3 regions of the Aeribacillus sp. FSL K6-8210 genome follow, and region 2 is predicted to be linked to each of the others. Evidence: riboswitches for the same ligand, from Rfam matches in the RefSeq annotation. Region 2 holds a riboswitch; each other region holds the start of a gene.
The links. Region 2 has a riboswitch for cobalamin ahead of NSQ41_RS06610 (ABC transporter substrate-binding protein). Riboswitches for the same ligand answer to the same signal wherever they lie in the genome.
Positions count from the first base shown of each region.

Region 1: it holds a riboswitch for cobalamin, as region 2 does, so the genes downstream of both, metE (5-methyltetrahydropteroyltriglutamate--homocysteine S-methyltransferase) here and NSQ41_RS06610 (ABC transporter substrate-binding protein) in region 2, are expected to answer to the same signal.
Region 3: it holds a riboswitch for cobalamin, as region 2 does, so the genes downstream of both, NSQ41_RS15215 (ribonucleoside-diphosphate reductase subunit alpha) here and NSQ41_RS06610 (ABC transporter substrate-binding protein) in region 2, are expected to answer to the same signal.

Region 1 covers NZ_CP150172.1:3,908,965-3,914,957, reverse strand. Annotated here, with positions in the region: gene NSQ41_RS18915 (basic amino acid ABC transporter substrate-binding protein) at 1-23, opposite strand, end outside; gene thiM (hydroxyethylthiazole kinase) at 328-1,134, shown strand; gene thiE (thiamine phosphate synthase) at 1,191-1,850, shown strand; gene metE (5-methyltetrahydropteroyltriglutamate--homocysteine S-methyltransferase) at 2,054-4,336, opposite strand; cobalamin riboswitch at 4,487-4,686, opposite strand; gene NSQ41_RS18895 (BCCT family transporter) at 4,873-5,993, opposite strand, start outside.
Region 2 covers NZ_CP150172.1:1,353,896-1,359,888, reverse strand. Annotated here, with positions in the region: gene NSQ41_RS06620 (adenosylcobinamide amidohydrolase) at 1-1,373, opposite strand, end outside; gene NSQ41_RS06615 (iron ABC transporter permease) at 1,375-2,436, opposite strand; gene NSQ41_RS06610 (ABC transporter substrate-binding protein) at 2,399-3,373, opposite strand; cobalamin riboswitch at 3,477-3,658, opposite strand; gene NSQ41_RS06605 (N-acetylmuramoyl-L-alanine amidase) at 3,864-5,309, shown strand; gene NSQ41_RS06600 (DUF1540 domain-containing protein) at 5,392-5,550, opposite strand.
Region 3 covers NZ_CP150172.1:3,135,038-3,141,030, forward strand. Annotated here, with positions in the region: gene NSQ41_RS15200 (ABC transporter substrate-binding protein) at 1-808, opposite strand, end outside; partial or broken gene NSQ41_RS15205 (IS701 family transposase) at 1,369-2,552, shown strand; gene NSQ41_RS15210 (Hsp20/alpha crystallin family protein) at 2,698-3,138, shown strand; cobalamin riboswitch at 3,272-3,451, shown strand; gene NSQ41_RS15215 (ribonucleoside-diphosphate reductase subunit alpha) at 3,587-5,851, shown strand; gene NSQ41_RS15220 (ribonucleotide-diphosphate reductase subunit beta) at 5,864-5,993, shown strand, end outside.

The DNA.
Region 1 (5,993 bases), 1.5 Mb from region 2:
ATTTTTCTCAAATATTGATTCATGTTGTACCTCCTAAAAAAAATATAGAAAACAAATTTTTGAAGATCCTTTCAACTTTATTCTGAAACATTATAAATGAACATGTATATTCTTTCAACAATTTGGATAATGATTCATACACATTTTTTATATGAAATGATTTACAATCCATTTTGATAATATAGTATTATAACATAATTTAACCACCGAAACTGCAGCGTGCCGATAAAAGTTTTGCATCTGATATAATGTCCTTAACAGCGTTTTGCTTTCGGGAAAAATGCTGCAAATAAGCGTTTTTTTTCCGATGTTGGAAGGAGTGAGATGATGAATATTGAAATGTTAGGTTCCGCACTGGAGAAGGTGCGCAGCCAAAATCCTCTTGTTCATAATATTACAAATGTCGTTGTCACCAATTTTACAGCAAATGGTTTGTTGGCGATTGGGGCTTCACCGGTAATGGCATATGCAAAGGAAGAAGTGGCGGATATGGCGAAAATAGCCGGCGCACTCGTCTTAAATATCGGGACGTTAACAAGTGATGTCGTGGAAGCGATGATACTTGCGGGAAAATCGGCAAACGAAAACGGCGTACCGGTCATTTTAGACCCTGTTGGCGCTGGCGCCACACCTTACCGGACAGAAGCTGCCCAACAAATATTAAAAGAGGTTCGTGTTTCCATCGTTCGCGGAAATGCGCCTGAAATTGCCAATGTTATCGGCGAAAAGCTCCAAATGAAAGGAGTGGATGCCGTTGGTTCAGCTGCCGATCCAGTTTTATTGGCTGAGAAAGCGGCAAAGCAGTTAAACGCTGTTGTCGTCATAACCGGGAAAGAAGACGTGGCGACAGATGGCCAAACGACATATCAAGTCCAGAACGGACATCCGATTTTAACAAAAGTAACGGGCACAGGCTGTCTGTTATCATCCATTATCGGCGCTTTTTCCGCAGTTGAACAAGATTTGCTCGTTGCCTCAGTGGCAAGCCTTGTCTCTTATGGTGTGGCGGCGGAAATAGCATACAGTGTGACAGAAGGCAGGGGACCGGGAAGCTTTCAAATCGAGTTTTTGAATCAATTGGAAAAAGTGACAAGCGACGACTTGAAGAAAAGGGGTTCATTTTGCCGAAAATAAGGGGCCAATGTTTTCAGCAATTTTTTTGGAAAATCTCAATACGCAGGTGATGGATTATGCCGAAAGTGACAGCAGATGAACTGCGAAAGCTTTTAAAAGTGTATTTTATTATGGGCAGTGTAAATTGCAAGAAAAATCCTCTTGATGTGCTTGAAGAAGCGATAGCGGGGGGGATTACCATCTTCCAGTACCGCGAAAAAGGAACAGGCGCATTAACGGGCGAGGACAAGCTAAAGCTCGGAAAAGAACTGCAAAAAATATGCCAAAAACATCAAATTCCTTTTATTGTAAACGATGATGTTGATCTGGCTTTGAAACTTGATGCGGATGGCGTTCATATCGGTCAGGAGGATGAATCAGCCGAAATTGTCCGCCAAAAAATTGGCGATAAAATTTTAGGAGTGTCGGCTCATACGTTTGAGGAAGCGGAAAGAGCCATTGCGCAAGGCGCAGACTATATCGGCGTCGGCCCCATTTTTTCGACGAAGACGAAAGAAGACGCCAAAAAAGCGCAAGGTCCGCAAATCATTTCCAGCATGCGCAACCAAGGCATTGCGATTCCGATCGTCGGCATCGGCGGCATCAACAGTGAAAATGCCGGACAAGTCGTTGCAAACGGAGCCGACGGCGTCGCCGTCATATCCGCCATAAGTTATGCGGACGATGTCAAGAAGAGTGCGGCAAAATTGAAACAGACTGTAGAATCATTTTTTTAGGAACAATCATTCGCAAATGGCGTGCAAAATCAAAAGAGGCGCCTTAATCCGGGCGCCTTTTGTTTATGTTTGGAGAAAACTGTGTTCAATGATGGTTGCGCTATTTTTCATACAGCGAAAGTCATCGTTGAATTGTGCGGTCTTTATCCTTTCTAAGGAACATCTGAAACGGTGTCAGCAAATGTACCTTTTGCTTAATAGGATCAAATTTGTTTTGCGGCGATGGCTTGCCGATACGCTTTTGTCGCTTCCACCATGATTTTGAGTGCATTGACAGTTTCGGTGACCGCTCTTGTTTTTAAACCACAATCAGGATTCACCCAGAACTGATGTACATCGAGTACTTTTAATGCACGGTCGATATTTTCGGTTATTTCTTGGACGGAAGGTATACGCGGGCTGTGGATGTCATAAACGCCCAAACCGATTTCCCGTTTATATTGGTACTTTTCAAAAGCATGAACAAGTTCTCCGTGGCTGCGGGACGATTCAATCGAGATAACGTCTGCATCAAGCTTATCGATCGCTTCCATCATATCTTCAAACTGGGAATAGCACATATGAGTATGAATTTGTGTTTCCGGTTTGACGGAGCTGGTGGCAAGTTTGAAAGCTTCGACGGCGTTTTCGATGTATTGATTTTGCTTCGATCTTTTTAACGGCAGCCCTTCACGGATAGCAGGTTCATCAACTTGAATCATTCCTATGCCGTTTTTCTCCAGAGCTAATACTTCTTCGCGGATGGCAAGGGCAATCTGGCGAAGAACGTCCGCATAGCTAATGTCATCACGGACAAAAGACCAGTTTAAGATGGTGACAGGTCCAGTCAGCATTCCTTTTACAGGTTTGTCCGTCAATGATTGGGCATAGACGCTTTCTTTGACGGTCATCGGCTGATCAAAGGCAACGTCGCCATAAATGATCGGCGGTCTGACGCAGCGTGAACCGTAAGATTGCACCCAGCCGTTTTTGGTAACAGCAATTCCTTTTAGTTTTTCTCCGAAATATTCCACCATGTCCGTTCGTTCAAATTCCCCGTGGACCAATACATCAAGTTCAAGCTGTTCCTGAATATCAATCCATTTTTTGATTTCATCTTTGATAATAGACTCATATTGCTCGTTTGTGTATTCGCCTTTCCGCCATTTTAAACGGGTTTGGCGGATTTCTTTCGTTTGCGGAAAGCTGCCGATCGTTGTTGTCGGTAGAATTGGCAAGTTCCATCTATTTTTATGCAGCTTGCGCCGAACAGAAAAGTCCACACGGTTCGTCGGGTAGGATTCAATCTTGGCGGCTGCCTCTTGCACGTTTCGGTTTGTCCGAAAATCAGAATTCATAAATTGCGTGTAATAACGGTCATCGTATCGTAAATCGCTTATACTTAATTCACCTTTTGCATATTGTGTCAGCTGATGGACTTCACTTAATTTTTCGTCTGCAAAGGAGAGAGCATTTTTTAAAATTTCCGGCAATTCGTGTTCATTTTTTACGGTAACCGGCACATGGAGCAAGCTGCAGGAAGGTTGAATGATCAATCGATCAACATCAACATGCTGAGCGAGAAAATCAATTTTGCTTGCTTTTTCTTCTAATGATGCCCTCCATATGTTGCGGCCGCTGATTAAACCGGCAGCCAATATTTTGTCTTTTGGAAACCCGAATTTTTGGATGTTTGCACTGTTGGCTCCCCCATCATGTACAAAATCAAGACCGATAGCAGCAACAGGCAATGAAACGATATGTTGATAGTGAGAAAGACTTTCAAAATAAGTTTGCAACAGTATGTTCAAAGATGGATTCGCTTCGTGAAAAGCTTCATACACTTCTTTAAACAACGGAATCAATGACTCATCAATTTCCTGAACGAGAACAGGCTCATCGATTTGCACCCACTTTGCGCCTGCTTGATGCAACTCTGTCAACAATTGAATATAAACTGGGATGAAAGCAGATAAATGCTTATAAAAATCTCGTTTTTCATATTTTTTCGCCAGCATTAAAAAAGTAATCGGCCCTAAAACAACAGGTTTTGTCTCAATATTTAGTTCGTCTTTTGCTTCATTGTAAAGCTTGAGCAGACGGTTTTCCAAAAAAGCAGGCGGCTTATTTTCCAGTTCCGGAACGATATAATGATAATTTGTATCAAACCATTTTGTCATTTCTAAAGCCTCGGCTTCTTCGGATCCCCTTGCCATTGCGAAATATGTTTTGATGGAACGGGGATCCATATGCTGGAACCTCGAAGGAATATATCCAAACATGAAAGCAGTATCGAGAACGTGGTCATAAAACGAAAAATCTCCTATGGGAATCAGCTCAATTCCGCTTTCATGCTGTTTCTTTAAGTTGGAAAGACGGATCTTTTTCAACGTTTCCAGTAAGCTGCTTTCAGAAATGTCTCCATTCCAAAATAATTCCAAAGCTTTTTTCCATTCCCGGCGTTCGCCAATTCGCGGATAGCCAAGATTTGAACTAATGGCTGCCATTACGAAAACCTCCCATTTGATTTTTGCTCAACACAATAAAAAAGCCCTCTTTACGCTAATAAAAGAGGGACTGGATATCCTAGCTCGTGTTGAGGCACCCAAATGGTTTCAACATGAACATGGCTTCTCACTCCTCCCTATGACGCGTAGGTCGTAGTGCATACAACAGGCAGGTCTCCTGACTTAGGTTCAACGCTTTTGATCTCCTTCCCATTTCTCTGGCAGAAACAGTGGCTGATGATCAAAAGCTCCCCATCACAGTGGCGCGACCGTGTTGGAATTTCACCAAACTTCCCTTTTAAGCGCATATTGCGGCTGCAATATGACGCACCTGTTGCTGGTACACATATGAAACTATAATTATCAGAATAGAGGATTTTTTTTTATTTTTCAACACCACATTTGCAATTAAAAAGAAAAATTTTTTAGGAAAGTAGATGGCTTGCGATTTCTTCCGCTTTACATGACAAAAACCCGCCAGAACATAAAGGTTTTCTGCGGGTCTTTACAGCGGTTGGGATTTTTCCGGAAAACAGTTATTTCGAGAGAAGGTTTCTTTTCACGCCTTTCTTTTTAGGATACATTTTAAATAATTGAGATTTACTGGAATAAAAATCTTGGTTTGCCGCTTTGATAAAAGAACCGGCTAAAAGGACAAAAATAAACAACAAAGGGAAACCGCCAATAATGCTAACAGTCTGCAATGTGGACAATCCGCCGAGGTACATTAAAATAAGCGGCAAAACGGAAAGAGCAAAAGCCCAAAATAAACGGTTCCATCGCAAAGGTTCATCGGCAACTTCTTTTTGGACAACAGATGCTAAAATATAAGAGCTTGAATCAAACGTTGTTGCTAAAAAGATCACGGCAAGCACAGTAAATACGGCAATCACAATGTTGCTTAACGGCAATTGTTTCAATATTCCGATAATGGCTGCTGATCCGCCATGTTCATCTAATGTAGCTGTTACATGGTATTGGCCTGTCAGTTCTAAAAATAATCCAAAGTTTCCTAAAATCCCAAAAAAGAGAATGCAGCCGAGCGTTCCATATACTACTGTTCCGAGCGTCATTTCGCGGACAGTGCGTCCTTTTGAAATTTTAGCGACGAACAAGCCGACAAATGGAGCGTACACGAGCCACCAAGCCCAATAAAATACCGTCCATGATTCCGGAAAGCCTGTTCGTTCAAACGGTCCTAAACTGTTAAAAGGTTCAGTCCATAAAGACATCCGCATGTAATGATCAAGCATGATGCCGATGCTGTTGACGGCCGTTTCCGCCAGAAAGACGGTCGGGCCGGCAAGGAAGACAAACACCAACAATAATACGGCAAGCCATAGGTTGATGTCGCTCAAAATTTTAATGCCTTTCCGCAAACCGGAGTAAGCGCTTGCTGCGAAGATCAATGTACAAATAAGCAAAACCACTGTTTGGAGTGTCATCGAAGGTTCGATGCCGGAAAGTTCATGAATTCCTTCTGTAATGAGCGGCGTCCCTAAAGCGAGTGTCGTTCCAGCTCCGCCCAGCAAACCAAACATAAACAAGACATCAATGATTTTGCCTATTGGTCCATCTGCTTTTTTGCCAATGAGAGGCCGGCACGCTTCGCTTACTTTTAACACCGGTTTTTTCTTTACATAATAGAAATAGCTGA
Region 2 (5,993 bases):
ATCGTGCCAGCGTGCTGATGAAAAATGCCCTTTTGCGTGGCAGCCACCAATATGCTGTCTGTGGAAGTACCTGTTGCAATCGTATTGGAGACAGGATCCAACACTTTTTCATCAGCCAGCGCCTTCGTTTTGGCTTCTGTTGCCGTCATCACACTTTCAATAAATGCTTGATCAGATAACCGTCCGTTTATCAAAATCCATGTATTGATCGTCCCTGAAGCTATGCCATTCCGTTTTATACTATTTGCTGCATCCACTGCATTGGAAAGTCCTGCTGTCACAACAATGACAACGGAGACTCCTTCTGCTTCAAGCTCGCTGACTACCCCATCTTCCAAACAAGCCGCGGTCATCATGGCGACTGTTGCATGTTGATCAAACCCGTTTTTCTGCAGAAAATCGGCCATTTCCGAACGGCTGTCTTGACAATTGTAGCTTTTATCGACATGACGGTTGACAAAAGTGCTGTGCCAGCCAAATCCTCCGCCAATAATGGCAGATGAAAGGGTTTTGAGCGGCGATGCCGCTTTTAAATAGATGAGTTCCTTCGTCTGAACAATGTCCCTTTTTGTCACTTTATATGTTTCTTCCTGTTTCTGTTCGGGTATAAGCAGCATTTGCGGGCGGGCAAGCTCCGGATGTGATTGTTTGACAATCGAAACACCATACACCTGTTCAATCGTTTTTTCGTTCATCACGACAGATGGATTATCAACGGCAACCGCTTTTCCATCTTTTAATAACAGCAGTTTGTCACAATAAAGGCTTGCTAAATTCAAATCATGAAAAATTGAGACAACCGTTAATCCATTTGATTGTGTCCAATTTTTCAACTGATCAAGCATGATTTTTTGATGGGAAATATCAAGATGGTTCGTGGGTTCATCTAATAAAAGCAAAACGGGGTTTTGTGCAAGAGCCTGCGCTAAAAAAACCCTCTGTTTTTCCCCGCCGCTTAATTCATTGATCGCTTTATTTTTTAAGTGGGAAATATTCGTCTGCTCCATGGTCTTTTGGATGATTTGTTCATCTTCTCCCGTCAACCGCTTGAAGAAACCCGTTTGAAAAGGATAACGGCCGAGCGCCACTGTCTCCCAAACGGTATAATCAAACATTTGCGTTGGGATTTGCGGCAATGAAGCGATGTTTTGCGCCAATTTTTTCGGAGAATAAGCAGAAAGAGGTTTGCCGGCAAGCTCGATCGTGCCGCTTTTAACCGGAAGAATCCCGCTGATCATTTTTAATAGTGTCGTCTTTCCACTCCCGTTTGGCCCCAAAATGCCAAATATTTCCCCTTTTTTTACTGAGAAGGAAAGGTTTTCGATAATCTTTCGCTCTTGATAGCCTCCCGAAATGTTCTTGACTTGCAGCATGTTACCCTCTTCTTTCCATTCTTTGTTTCATTAAAATAAAGGCAAAGCTGGGAGCGCCGATTAAAGCCGTGATCACACCGATCGGAAGTTCTGTCGGCGACACGATCGTTCTTGAAACGAGATCCGCCAAAATTAAAAAAGCGGCGCCAAAAATGGCGGACAGAGGGAGAAGATGGCGATAATCACTTCCCCAAAGCAGCCTGTTTACATGCGGGATGACAAGACCGACAAACCCAATCGTTCCGCTGATGGCAACGGCCGCACCGGCTAAACAAGAGGATGATGCTAAAATAAACAGCTTTCTCCTTTTTACATGGACCCCAAGCTGCTTCGCCTTTTCTTCGCCAAAGGACAGAGCGTTTAATTCTGTTCCGTTTACAAAAATCAAAATGGACCCGATTAAAAAAAACGGCAAAAGCATCAATACGTATCCCCAGCCGCGCATCGCAACGCTTCCTAACAACCAGTTGACAATTTGTCGCAATTCTTCGCCTGTCAGGGCAATCATTAATGAAATGAAAGCACTTAAAAAGGAACTTAAAATAATTCCGGTCAGCACAATCGTTTCAATCCTCATCGTTTTTTCAATGAAATTGGCGAACAAAATCACAGCCAAAATCGTTAAAAAACCCGTAAAAATGCTGACAACCGGCAAAGTGAATGAGCCGAAAAAAGGAATTTGAATGCCGAAAAAAAGAACAAGTACAGCACCTAAAGAAGAACCTGATGAAACACCGAGCGTATAAGGATCTGCCAAAGGGTTTTGCAAAAGCCCTTGATAACAAGCCCCCGCCATTGCAAGCGAGGCTCCGACAAGTCCGGCTAAAACGACACGAGGAAGTCGAATATCAAGCACAATGCTTTTCATGCTTTCATCAATGTCCGGCGCCAAACCGGTATAGAACAGTTGATTGAAAATTATTTGGAAAATATCCTTAAACGTGATGTGAAACGTTCCGATAGAAATTCCTAAAAAGACGGAAAAAATAAGAAAACAAGCGGTCGCCGTATAGGCGACCACATGTTTATTTTTTGTAGACATCCGGATAAATTGCTTTCGCAAGTTCTTCTACTCCTTCAACCAATCTTGGGCCTGGGCGGCTCACCAAGTCGGAATGCACATCGTAAACCCGTTTATTTTTCACCGCTGATACATTTTCCCATCCTTTGCGTGCCAACACCTGGTCAACAGCTTTATCGACGTAATAGCCGTATGTCGTCACAATGACGTCTGGGTTCAGTTTTACAACGGCTTCTTCCGTCATTTGCGGCCAGCCTTCTTGATCGCCCGCTGCATTTTTTGCTCCAATGATCGTTAGCATTTCATCCATAAACGTTCCTTTTCCCGTCGTATAGATTTGTGGTGCGGGATTCACTTCGACAAAAACAGACACTTTTTGATCATCCGGAATCGTTTTTCCTTTTTCTTGAATATCCGCCAGTTTCGTTTTCATCTCAGCCACAATATCTTCGGCTTTGTCACTTGTCCCTGTAATTTTGCCGATTGTTTGGATGGAGTCATACACTTTATCAAATGATTGGGCATCTTCGACTACAAAAACATTTATTCCCGCATCTTTCAGCTGCTTCAGCCCTTCCTGCGAGTTATGGGCGCTGGAAGCATGCGCTAAAACAAGATCCGGTTTTAAAGAAATAATTTTTTCAACATTAAATTCCATCCCGCCAACCTTTTCTTTGTTTTGAACATCTTCCGGATAGTTGTCATTATCACTTACACCGACAATTTGTTCACCCAACCCTAAAGCATAGGCAATTTCAGTATTGCTTGGAATTAGCGAAACAATCCGCTCCGGTTTTTCGCTTACCGTCACCTCATTTCCTAAACCGTCCTTGACCTTCACCGGAAATTGTGAAGCCGTCTCTTCCGTCTTTTGATTGCTTTTGTTTTCAGACGGCTCTGATGTATTTTGTTGGCCGCATCCAGCCGCAATTCCAAATAGAAGTAATAAGGCTAAAAATAGTGCAGATAATTTTTTCATCATTTTCCTCCTCCAATAAAAAACATCTTCTTGAATTCGATAAGAAGATGTCTGAAAACGTACATATGTATTGTTTTCAAACACCTCCCTATCCGCGTAGGGTTTTAGGTGTGCTCAAACAGGCAGGTCTCCTGGCTCATGGTCATCGCTTCCTGGACCTTCCCGTTGAAACAGTGGTTTTCCCAGGTTGCTCCCATTCACAGTGGCGGGACCGCGTTGGATTTTCACCAAACTTCCCTTTTAAGCTGGCAGCTATGTGCCGGCACCTGTTTGCTTTTCGGTATAATGTTATGACGAAATGTATTATACATGATTTGATTGAATTCTGGTAGGAAGAAAATGAAAAAAATCGACAAATTGACCTAAATGTTTTGGATTTCGATACAGTTTTCGCTAAAAATAAAATTTTTTTGAACTTCCTTTCCATTACTTGAATAAAATATTTGTAGACAAGCGAATTGGATGTTTGAAAACGAAGGAGGATATTGCAGTGACAACCGTTCTTTTAGACCCTGGCCACGGAGGAAGCGATCCCGGCGCAACCTATAGAAATTATGAGGAAGAAGATTTTACGTTGACTATTGCCCTCTTGGCAAGACAACATTTACTTGAACATTACCAAGTCAACGTTCTCATGACGCGCACAGACGATCGAACAGTCGGTTTGTCAGAAAGATCATCCATGGCTAACCGAGAGAATGTTGATTTTTTCTGTTCCATTCATATTAATGCCGGCGGAGGAACAGGTTTTGAAAGCTATGTTTATAACGGAGGGGCCTCTCCAAGAACGATCCAATACCGGTCCGTCATCCATGATCAAATTATGAGCGTTATCGGTCCGAAATATAGCGTAAAGGATCGGGGCAAAAAAAGCGCCAATTTTCACGTGTTAAGAGAAACAAAAATGCCTGCGGTTCTTTTGGAAACATTGTTTATTGACCATTCGAATGACATCAAACTTTTAACATCGTCTGACTTTATGAGCGACTATGCAGCAAGCTTAGCCGATGGAATCGGAAAAGCGCTTAATTTGCCCAAAAAGTCGACACGCACCACCCCAACTCCGCAGCCATCGCCAGCTGCAGGCAGCAGGATGTACAAAGTCATTGCCGGTTCCTTTAAAAACCGAGAAAATGCAGAAAAGCTGATAAATGAACTGAAAGGAAAAAATGTTGATAGTTTCCTTTCCGCTGCGATGGTGGACGGAACAAGTTATTTCCGCGTTCAAACAGGGGCATTTAAAAATTTGCAAAATGCAAAAGACCAGTTGGCAAGGCTTGTTCAATTAGGATACAAGGATGCATTTATATTAACTCCTGCAGAACAAGGAACGGCACAATCAGGCCAAAAGACAGATTCATCTCGTTCATCAACACTTCAACCGAAAACCCCTTCTCCCGATTCAAGGGATATCCCTATTTTAGGAGAAACGCTCGTATCGGGAACAATCTTGGATTTATATGTAGGAAAAACAAATCCTAGCGCACCTCAGCTGGGCGATTTGTATGAACAATTAAGCAAATCCTACGGAATTCGCGGCGACATCGCATTTGCACAAGCAATTCATGAAACGAACTATTTCCGTTTTACGGGAGTAGTCAATCGCAATCAAAACAATTTTGCCGGAATCGGAGCTACCGGTCCAAATGTTACAGGAGCAAGCTTTTCTACTCCGAGAGAAGGGGTTCTGGCCCATCTTCAACATTTATATGCATACGCCACAACGAAGCCTCTTCCAGCCGGGTTCCCCCTTGTCGATCCCAGATTTATTTATGTGGAACGAGGTTCTGCCCCGACCTGGAAAGATTTAAATGGGAAGTGGGCCGTTCCCGGCAGCCGTTACGGAGAAATGATTTTATCCATTTACCTATCCATTTTGCAGTTTGCAATTCAACAATTGAACGCTGCTCAATCAGCCATAAGCAAACAAATATAATCTGAATTCCAAAAAGATGTTGTATAAAAATGAAAAGATTATCAAAAATACAAAGAGAGCCAACTTCCGGCTCTCTATTTTATTAAAATGTTTCTGGTTCAAACGTCTTGCAATCAGTTTCCTTTTGATTTTTTGCCGTTTTTCCTGAATGACTTACGACATAAATGGCATCAGCTGCACATTTATTCCCTTCCGCCCAATATTTGCAGTTATTTACCTCACACAAAACGTCCTGCGCCATGTTTGTCACCTCCCAGTTATATATTTTCCTTTGGAAAGTGATTTGATACTTGTTGGTTGTGAAATGTCCATGGCAATATTTCGAACCGCAAAGACAATCGTTTTTGCATGTTTTGTTGGCTGTTTAATGAATTCATGATTATCATGTCATTTTAAGCCAAAATTCGATTTATTTTGTCGATGGACAAGCAAGGTGATCTGCTCCATACCAAAAGGTGCCTCAGAAAAAGAAAATGCAAACATTTGTAACGCCTCAGTCCTCCATTCGCCATGCAATTTCATTCATCCGCAACATTCATTTAGTGATTTGGAATGACAAAAGCCGCCATTTGCGGCGGCTTTCTTTTATTTTGCAAAAATGTGATTACCGATCACTACATGTTGTTTTTGCCGGAAAACGATTCCATTTGGCAAGATCCATAAAGCTTTATTATCTTTTCGACA
Region 3 (5,993 bases), 1.8 Mb from region 2:
GATCGCCAAATTCCATTGGACCTGACAGCGGAATTTTTCCCTTTAAGCCAAAATCATTGTATTGCTGAACAAACCGAATTCCATCGCTGCCTGCCATGAATGTAAAAACTAGTTCAGGCTTTACTTGGGCTACATCAGTAAGATACGTTGCGAAATCATTCGTTCCTAATTTAGGGTATATTTCTTTTACTACCTTACCGCCAGCAGCTTCAAAAGCTTCTTTAAAAGCGGAAACAACTTCCTTTCCTGCAGGGTAGTCGGGTGCAATCGCTACCGCTGTTTTTCCAACATTTTTTGCTAAATATTCTCCAGCACTGCTGCCATTTTGCCAGTTGGAAAATGACAGGCGGTAAATGTAATCGCTTTTTTTGCTCCAGGAAAGATCGTTTCCGGCAGCATTGGCATCAATTAATATAATTTTGTCTTTCTCCACCTCGTCTCTCAATGCGTAAGCGACTGCTGAAGAAATTGGTCCAACAAGTATATCTACTTTTTCATTCTTGACTAATTGGCGATATTTCCTTAAAGCAACTTGCGGGTTTGCTTCATCATCTTCAAATTTTATTTCCACCTTTTTTCCGCCCAACTTGTTATCATTTTCTTCAAGATAAAGGTTAAATCCGTTTTTAATGCTTTCCGCAAGCGGAGCGAATGTTCCAGTTGAAGAAAGGATGACGCCAATTTTGATTGTATCTTTTTCACCGCTGGAATTAGACTTGCTATTGCTTACAGCCGATCCTGAACAACCTGATAAAATCAACATTATAGTAATAAAAAGAACACTCCAAAATTTACCTTTTCCCACCATTTTATACCCCCCTAAAAGCATTAGTTAAACGCTTTCATTTTTTGAATTGCAAGGTTAAAAAGCTTTTCACTCCCTTCTTTATATTTTTTAATATTCCAAATTTTTTTATTATTGTTTTTTATATTATTGCCTGCAGATTGGCTTCACAACATCGTTGTTTCAGAATGTGCAACGAATGAATAATTTTTAAATTTATAAAGTTGTCCACAGCGGTTTCCAATCATTGTGAATTTATCCAGCTTGATCTGTTAATTCCCAGCATGGCTGCAATTAAGCAGCTTACTTAATTTTCTTCGTATGTAAACTCTTGTTTAATAACAACAATATGCTATCCATTCGTTCACCAAGTTTTGCTAGGTTGTGCTTTTAAAAGCAACAAACACGAAACGATTTGGACGCAGCGGACTTATTTATATTTTTATGATTAAAAACAGTAATTTACTGTAGATGAGCAAATTCACTAACATAAATTTACATCCGAACAAAAAAGGAGACATGAACCCGATTCCTTGATTAGAATAGATGTGTCACCAAACCATTCTCAAGGAGGTTCATGTCTCATGAATAGACTACCACATCACCAAGGAATCGACAAGTTTTTCGCAATGTTGGGGCTGGCCCTTTATTTCTCTAAGCCGGTCATGAAGCATCTCGTTCATATTATCGATGCGCTGACAACGAAAGGATTTGTGGGAACCTTGACCGATCTGCATCATGAGAGCTTTCATCCCAACCATCGAACGACACTGAGCCATTTTTTCACGAAAAGCCCTTGGGATGAAGAAATCTTGCTTCGCAAACTCCAGCAGTGGATGCTTCGTCATGTGGAACGAACGGCCAAGCGAAAGAATCACCCCATTTTTTTGTTTCGATCGATGATACGATCTGCCGAAAAACGAAGCCTTCGTCACAGGCGAAACACGCTATTGAAGGGTGTAATTGGCATTATTCTCACGCGGACAAAAAGTCGATTTGGGGACACTCTCTCGTCTGGCTCATGGTTCATACGATGACGCAAGCCTTTCCCTTTGCGTTTCGCCTCTACGACAAGGCGGATGGGAAAAGCAAGGGTCAATGGGCCATCGAGATGCTTTCTTCTTTGGATGTGCACGGTTCTGTTTATGTGCTGATGGATTCTTGGTACCCATCGAAAACACTCGTGGAAGCCTGCCTGAAAAAAGGATTCCACGTCATTGCGATGCTCAAGACGAATCGGGTTCTTTATCCAAAAGGCATCGCCATCCAAGCCAAACAGTTTGCCCGCTATATCGAACCGAACGACACCCATCTCGTCACGGTGGGAGAAGAGCGTTATCGCGTGTATCGCTACGAGGGAGCGCTGAAAGGTCTCGATGATGCCGTTGTGTTGTTGGCTTGGAAAGCCGATCAGCCGATGACACCTGAACATCTTCACTGCGTCTTGAGCACCGACCGGGAGCTAAGCGATGAAGAGATCTTGCGCTACTATGCCCAGCGTTGGTCGATCGAATGCTTTTTTCGACAAGCGAAAGACCAGCTGAAGCTCGATGGGTACCGCGTTCGTCAACGTCGGGCGGTGAAACGGTATTGGATCTTGGTGCAACTCGCTTATGTGTACAGTATGGTCGAATCCAACAGCGATTTCTCTACCGGGCTTGACTTCCTTCGAAAGAAGAAAGGACATAGCCTCGTGGAGTTTATTTACGATGCAGCGAAACAAGATATTCCCATTGATGTCGTTAAAAAACAGCTTCATGTGGCATAAGGGGTACTCCGTTTGTCTCTTTTTACATGGTAATTATTGTAATGAAAATTGCTCAACTACAGTAATTTAAACTTTGCTTTATGTATATTTCTCTTCCCAACACAAATAATATTTTCTGTAAAAAAATCAAAGGAGGAACAATCATATGGCTCTCATTCCTTACGATCCTTTTTCTGAGATCAACCAATTTAGACGAAACATGAATCGCGTTTTTTCTGAAAGCTTCCCGCATTTTTTTGAAAACTTTGAGACTATGAATACCCCCCGGCTTGATATTCATGAAACTGCTAATGAAGTAATTGTTACTTGTGATTTGCCCGGCCTTGAAAAAAAGGAAGACGTTGACATTCATCTTGATCGCAACGTTCTTACGATCAGCGGCACAATTCAAAGAAGCAAAGAAGTAAAGGAAGAAGAAATGCATAGACGCGAACGGTTTGTCGGGCGGTTTCACCGCGCTGTTGCATTGCCGGCAAATGTAAAAGAAGAAGAAGTGAGCGCGACATATAAAAATGGCGTTTTGGAAATCCGTATTCCAAAACAAACCGAAAACAACAAAAAGAAAATTGATATTCAGTTTCATTAATTGTTTCGTGAGGTTGCAAAATTTCAATCAGCCTCACTTTTTTATTGCAATTTTCGCCAAGTACGATTATGATGAATATATAACACCAAAAATCTATATATTGTGTAATCAAAAACAATTAAATACTATATATTGAAAACCTAACGACAAAGGTGCTGTTTTCAGCTTAAAAGGGAATCCGGTGAGAATCCGGAACTGTCCCCGCAACTGTGAGTGCTACGAAATGAATAATCCACTGTACGTTTCGTATGGGAAGGATTCAAAGTAGGATGAAGCACGAGTCAGGAGACCTGCCTTTGTCCGAACGTTTCTAATTCTTCGGGGGTTGGGAAGATGAAACGATGGTTTGAATGGAGTAGTTTCGCCTTGTAAACTGCCTCCCTTTTAATCATCGTTTGATCCGCTCAGCTTCCTGAGCGGTTTTTTATTTTGATAAGGAGGATGTTTGATGAATATTACGAAAGCATTAAATCTATACGAGGTTTTTCAAAATCATTTTAACAGGAGCGATTGGGAGCTTTATCTAAGACAGCTTGAAAAAAAGTTTCCATCCCTTTCCTTTCATGAATACAGCGAGAGAGTGTCGACAACCCTACAATACCAGCAGATTGATGATCTTGAAAAATTTACAAACCTGCTGATTATTGAAGCTTTAGCAAACATTTCGGAAAGTGAGCCGGATTGGACTTTTTTAGCTGCACACGTATTTCTTGAAAAAATTTACTATGAAGCGAGCCAAAACAGAAATTACAACCAACCGGGCTACGGCGATTTTTATTTGTTAATCGAAACATTAACCGATCTTGGAATCTACAGCCCTCTTTTGCTAGAGCATTATTCAAAAGAGGAAATTATGGAGCTGGGAAATGCCATTGATCCTGAGAAGGACAAGCTGTTTACATACATCGGATTAAGGACCCTTTACGACCGGTATTTAGCTAAAGATTTTCATAAACGAACATTTGAGCTTCCACAGGAACGTTTTATGATCATCGCTATGACGTTAATGATCAACGAGCATCCGTCCAAACGTTTGCATCTTGTAAAGGAAGCGTATTGGGCATTGAGCCATTTATATATGACGGTTGCAACACCTACATTGGCTAATGCAGGAAAATCAGTCGGTCAGCTTTCAAGCTGCTTTATTGATACGGTAGACGACAGCCTTCAAGGCATTTATGATTCGAACACTGATATTGCCAATGTTTCTAAAAGCGGCGGAGGCATTGGAGTTTATTTAGGGAAAATCAGAAGCCGCGGAAGCGATATCCGGGGGTTCAAAGGAGTTTCATCAGGTGTCATTCCTTGGATGAAGCAATTAAATAATACGGCAGTGAGCGTCGACCAGCTCGGCCAAAGAAAAGGAGCAATTGCCGTTTATTTGGATGTTTGGCATAAAGATATTTTCGCCTTCCTAGATGCAAAATTAAATAACGGAGACGAACGGCTGCGCACCCATGATTTATTTACAGGTGTATGCATTCCTGACCTATTTATGGAGCAAGTTGAAAAGCGCGGGGACTGGTATTTGTTCGATCCCCACGAAGTTCGCAAAGTCATGGGATTCAGTCTGGAAGATTATTATGATGAAGAAAAAGGTAACGGCAGCTTTCGGGAAAAATATTTTGAGTGCGTGAATCATCCTTCCTTATCTAAAGAAAAAGTGCCTGCGATTGAAATAATGAAACGGATTATGATCAGCCAGCTTGAAACGGGAACGCCTTTTATGTTTTATCGGGATGAAGTGAATCGAAAAAACGCAAACAAGCATGCCGGCATGATTTATTGCAGCAATTTATGCACAGAGATTGCGCAAAATCAAAGTGCTACTACTGTTGAAGAACAATATGTCGAAGATGGAAAAATTGTCATTGTGAAAAAGCCCGGCGATTTCGTCGTCTGCAACCTTTCTTCCATCAACTTGGCACGGGCTGTTCCAGACAACGTTCTGGAACGTTTAATCCCTATTCAAGTGCGGATGCTGGACAACGTTATCGATTTAAATAACATTCCGGTATTACAGGCAAAGCTTACAAATGAAAAATACCGTGCAATCGGTCTTGGAACGTTTGGCATGCATCATTTATTTGCACTAAAGGAAATTACATGGGAAAGCGACGAGGCAGTCCAATTTGTCGACCAACTATATGAAAAAATTGCGTATTTAACCATTCAGTCGAGTATGGAGCTCGCAAAAGAAAAAGGCGCATACCCTCTCTTTAAAGGCTCGGAGTGGGATACAGGGCGATATTTTGAAATCCGCGGTTATACGTCAAAAAAATGGCAGGAATTAAAGGAAAAAGTGCAGACTTTTGGGATTCGCAACAGCTATTTAATGGCGGTCGCACCGAACGCATCGACCTCCATTATAGCCGGAAGCACAGCAAGCATCGATCCAATTTTCCAAAAAGTTTATTCAGAGGAAAAGAAAGACTACAAAATTCCAGTTACCGTTCCCGACTTAAATGCGAAAACGACTTGGTATTATAAATCCGCTTATTTGATCGACCAAACATGGAGCATCAAACAAAATGCAGTGCGCCAGAAACATATTGACCAGTCCATTTCCTTCAACTTTTACGTCCTAAACACGATTAAAGCGAAAGAATTGCTGGAGCTTCATTTGACAGCTTGGAAATCCGGATTAAAAACAACGTATTATGTCCGTTCGACATCAAGCGACATTTATGAATGTGAATCATGTGCAAGTTAAGGAGGAAGTAATATGGAGCAAACATTAACAAAACGAGTTATTATGGATCCTGATGCACCAAACCGTTCAACAGCAATAGTGAACGGAAAATGTTCCAACGTGCTCAATTGGGATGATGTCGCCTACCCGTGGGCATATCCAA